One region of the Streptomyces sp. NPDC007983 genome, then DNA from elsewhere that is predicted to be linked to it. Evidence: riboswitches for the same ligand, from Rfam matches in the RefSeq annotation. Region 1 holds a riboswitch; the other holds the start of a gene.
The links. Region 1 has a riboswitch for thiamine pyrophosphate ahead of thiO (glycine oxidase ThiO). Riboswitches for the same ligand answer to the same signal wherever they lie in the genome.
Positions count from the first base shown of each region.

Region 1 (2,387 bases):
ACATCGCCGGTGATCGGGGTGAGCAGGACGCCGTTGCGGTAGTGGCCGGTGGCCAGCTGGAGGCCCGGCAGCGCGGTCGGTCCGAGCAGCGGGGCGTTGTCGGGGGAGCCGGGGCGCAGCCCGGCGCGGGTCTCGACGAGCGGCAGCTCGGTGATGCCGGGCACCAGCTCGTGCGCGTCGCGCAGCAGCTCGTACACCCCGCCCGCGGTGACCGTGGTGTCCCAGCCCAGCTCCTCGGTGGTCGCGCCGACGACCAGCTCGCCGTTCTCGCGCGGGACGAGGTAGACATGCCCGCCGCGCACCACGGCCCGCACGGTCCGGGACAGGAAGGGCGCGTACGGGCCGGGCACCGACAGCCGCAGGACCTGGCCCTTGACGGGACGTACGGGCGGCAGGACCTCCTCGGGGACGCCCGGGAGCCGCCCGCTGAGGCTGCCGGCGGCCAGCACGGTCTGCTCGGCGGCCAGCCGGGTACCGTCGGCCAGCTCGGCCCCGGCGGCCCGGTCGCCGTCCAGCAGCAGCCGCTCCGCGCGGACGCGGTGGAGGGCCACCCCGGCACGCTCGCACGCCGTCAGCAGCGCCGCCGCCAGCCGCCGCGGGTCGACCTGGTGGTCGCCGTCGACGCGCAGGCCCCCGCGCACGCCCGGCGCGAGCATCGGCTCAAGGCGCCGGCATTCGCGGCCGGTCAGCCACTGGGCGTCCAGCCCGAGCCGCTGCTGGAAGGCGTGCAGCTCCCGCAGATGCGCGCGGTCGTCCGCGTCGAGCGCGACCGAGAGCGTGCCGCAGGTGCGAAAGCCCAGGTCGTGGCCGCTCGCCTCCTCCAGCTCCGCCACGAAGGACGGATAGCGGCGCGCCGAGGCCAGATTCAGCCCGAGCAGGGTCTGCTCGCCGTAGTGCAGCTCGGTGACGGCCGCCAGCATCCCGGCCGCGACCTGGGCGGCCCCGCCGCCGGGCGCCGGGTCGGCGACGGCGGTGCGCAAGCCCCGCTGGGCCGCCCGCCAGGCCGTGACCAGGCCGATGATGCCGCCGCCGATGACGAGGACGTCGTACGGCGCGTCACCGGTGGGTGCCTCACGTGCTGTGTGTGGTGGCGTGTGCATGGGCGGTTGCCCCCTCCCTTCGCCGGCATGACCCGGATCAGGTTCGTACGGTCGGAGGCCGCGCCAGCCTCCCTCTCAGCCCGGTGCGCCCGGGCTCCCGCGAGTGCTCTGTCCCGCCACCCTAGTACGCGCCCCGAATCGCCCGGAAGGGAGCGCCCCGGGCGCGGCAGGGGCGCCGGGCCCCGCGGCCCGCCCGTACGACGGCCGTCCGGCCGGCCGGGCTGTGCCCGAGATCTCGTCGTGCGCTCTGCGGTCCGCCCCACCTGCCGCAATACAGTGATCGTGTGAGCGATGAGACGACGAAGACGATGGCGTCCTCGGCGGGTGGCGGCGGACAGCGGGTGGTGATCGTCGGCGCGGGCATGGCGGGGGTGCAGACCGCCGTCGCGCTGCGGGAGCAGGGCTGGGCCGGGGAGATCCTGCTGCTGGGCGCCGAGCCCCATCAGCCGTACGACCGGCCGCCGCTGTCCAAGGCCGTGCTGCTCGGCAAGGCCGAGGGGTCCGCGTTCGACGTGGACTTCGCCGCGCTCGGCATCGAGCTGCGCCTCGGCGTCCCGGTGACCGGGCTGGACACCGGCGGGCGGACGGTGGGGACCGGATCGGGCCCGATCCCGTACGACGTCCTGGTGATCGCCACCGGCGCCGAGCCGATCGCCCTGCCCGGCAGCGAGGACGTGCCGGGCGTCCACCTCCTGCGCACCCTGGACGACGCCGAGCGGCTGCGCCCGGTGCTCGCCGGACAGGGCGAGATCGTGGTGGTCGGGGCGGGCTGGATCGGCGCGGAGTTCGCGACCGCGGCCCGCGAGGCGGGCTGCACGGTGACGGTCGTCGAGGCCGCGGACCGGCCGCTCGTCGGCGCCCTCCCGGCGGAGGTCGCCGCCCATATGACCGGCTGGTACGCGGACTACGGCGCCACCCTGGTCACCGGCGCGCGGGTGACCGCGCTCGACCGGAACGGGCTGCAGCTCGGCGATGGCACCCGGCTGCGGGCCGGTGCGGTGGTCGTCGGCATCGGCGCCCGGCCCGCGACCGGCTGGCTGGCCGGTTCGGGCGTGGAACTCGCCGAGGACCGGTCCGTCGCCGCCGACGAGGGGCTGCGCACCTCGGCGCCGGACGTGTACGCCGTCGGCGACTGCGCGTCCTTCCCCTCCGCCCGTTACGGGACCCGGCTGCTGGTGCACCACTGGGACAACGCGCTCCAGGGGCCGCGGACGGTCGCCGCCAACGTGGTGGGCAGCCGCACCGCGCACTTCCCCGGCCAGGTCTACGACCCGGTGCCGTACTTCT
Region 1 is NZ_JBIBJI010000002.1:717,362-719,748, forward strand. It holds gene thiO (glycine oxidase ThiO) at 1-1,100, opposite strand, end outside; TPP riboswitch at 1,098-1,211, opposite strand; gene ACFZCY_RS07675 (FAD-dependent oxidoreductase) at 1,409-2,387, shown strand, end outside.

Region 2 (2,387 bases), on a different contig from region 1:
TGCGACACTGGTACGGCCATGCCTAAGCCCGGAGAACTCACTTTCGCCGTGCCGCGTGGGGCCAAGAAGCCCCCGCGGCACCTCGCCGACCTCACGCCCGCCGAGCGCCGCGAGGCCGTCGCCGCCCTCGGGGAGAAGCCCTTCCGGGCCGGTCAGGTGTCGCGTCACTACTTCGCCCGCTACACCGACGACCCCGCCCAGTGGACCGACGTACCGGCCGCCGCGCGCGAGAAGCTCGCGGCCGAGCTGCTGCCGGACCTCATGAGCGTGGTGCGGCACATCAGCTGCGACGACGACACCACCCGCAAGACCCTGTGGCGGCTCTTCGACGGCACGCTCGTCGAGTCCGTGCTGATGCGCTACCCGGACCGGGTCACCATGTGCATCAGCTCCCAGGCGGGCTGCGGCATGAACTGCCCGTTCTGCGCCACCGGCCAGGCGGGTCTGGACCGCAATCTGTCCACCGCCGAGATCGTGCACCAGATCGTCGACGGCATGCGCGCGCTGCGCGATGGCGAGATCCCGGGAGGCCCGGCCCGGCTGTCCAACATCGTCTTCATGGGCATGGGCGAGCCGCTGGCCAACTACAACCGGGTCATCGGCGCCATCCGGCGGCTCACCGACCCCGAGCCGGACGGCCTGGGCCTGTCCCAGCGCGGGATCACCGTCTCGACCGTGGGGCTGGTCCCGGCGATGCTGCGGTTCGCCGACGAGGGCTTCAAATGCCGGCTCGCGGTGTCCCTGCACGCGCCCGACGACGAGCTGCGCGACACCCTCGTCCCGGTCAACACCCGCTGGAAGGTGCGCGAGGTCCTGGACGCGGCGTGGGAGTACGCGGAGAAGTCGGGCCGCCGGATCTCCATCGAGTACGCCCTGATCAAGGACATCAACGACCAGGCGTGGCGCGCCGATCTGCTCGGCAGGCTGCTCAAGGGCCATCGGGTGCACGTCAACCTCATCCCGCTCAACCCGACGCCCGGCTCCAAGTGGACGGCGTCCCGGCCCGAGGACGAGAAGGCGTTCGTGGCGGCCCTGGAGGCGCACGGGGTGCCGGTGACCGTCCGGGACACCCGGGGGCAGGAGATCGACGGGGCGTGCGGCCAGCTGGCGGCCACGGAGCGCTGACCACCGGCTGATACGGTGCCTTCGCACCACCGTCGTACAACCATCCAGCGACGACGCACAAATGAACATTCCGACAGGGGAGCGCGACAGCGCTGAGAGTGCGGCCCGGCCGCAGACCCTCCAACCTGATCCGGGTCATACCGGCGTAGGGAGTCAGCCCAGCATGAACAGCCATCTTCGGCGTGCCGTCACCGCCGCCCTCGTGGCCTCCCTCGGCGCCGGCGTCCTCGCGGGCTGCGGTGGGGGCGCGGCGGACGGCAAGGACTCCAAGATCGTCACCCTGGTCTCGCACGACTCGTTCGCGGCGTCCAAGGCGGTCCTCAAGGAGTTCACGCGCAAGACCGGCTACAAGGTGCGGGTGCAGGCCGGTGGTGACGCGGGGGCCGCTGTCAACCAGGCGATCCTGTCCAAGGGCCATCCGCAGGGCGATGTGTTCTTCGGCGTGGACAACACCCTCCTCTCCCGCGCGCTGGACAACGACCTGTTCACGCCGTACGAGGCGAAGGGGCTGGACAAGGTCCCCGCGGCCTTCCAGCCCGACCGGGCGAAGCACCGCGTCACACCGGTCGACTACGGCGACATCTGCGTCAACTACGACCGCGCCTACTTCGAGCGCGAGAAGCTCGCGCCGCCCAGGACGTTCGCCGACCTGACCAAGCCCGCGTACAAGAACCTGCTGGTCACCGAGAACGCCGCCACCTCGTCCCCCGGCCTCGCCTTCCTGCTCGGCACCGCCGCCCGCTACGGCGACCACGGCTGGCGGGACTACTGGAAGAAGCTGCGGGCCAACGGCGTCGAGGTGGTCGACGGCTGGGAGCAGGCGTACTACGACCGCTTCTCCGGCTCGGCGGGCGGCGCCAAGGGGGACAAGCCGCTCGTCGTCTCGTACGCCTCCAGCCCGCCCGCCGAGGTGGCGGACGCGAAGTCGAAGCCCGTCAAGGCCCCGACCGGGGTGGCGGACGGCACCTGCTTCCGGCAGACGGAGTTCGCCGGGCTGCTGAAGGGCGGGGGCAACACCAAGGGCGGCAAGGCGCTGCTGGACTTCCTGCTGACCAAGCGCTTCCAGGAGGACGTACCGCTGAACATGTACGTCAATCCGGTGCGCGAGGACGCCAAGCTGCCGGAGGTCTTCACCCGGTACGGGGTCAAGGTCGCCGACTCGGCCACCCTGCCGCCGCGGAAGATCGCCGAGAACCGTGAGCCGTGGGTCAAGGCATGGTCCTCGCTCGTTCTGTAAAGCCCGCGGCCGGCCGCGGCGGGCC
Region 2 is NZ_JBIBJI010000009.1:127,249-129,635, reverse strand. It holds gene rlmN (23S rRNA (adenine(2503)-C(2))-methyltransferase RlmN) at 19-1,125, shown strand; TPP riboswitch at 1,191-1,294, shown strand; gene ACFZCY_RS27165 (thiamine ABC transporter substrate-binding protein) at 1,289-2,362, shown strand.
Region 2: it holds a riboswitch for thiamine pyrophosphate, as region 1 does, so the genes downstream of both, ACFZCY_RS27165 (thiamine ABC transporter substrate-binding protein) here and thiO (glycine oxidase ThiO) in region 1, are expected to answer to the same signal.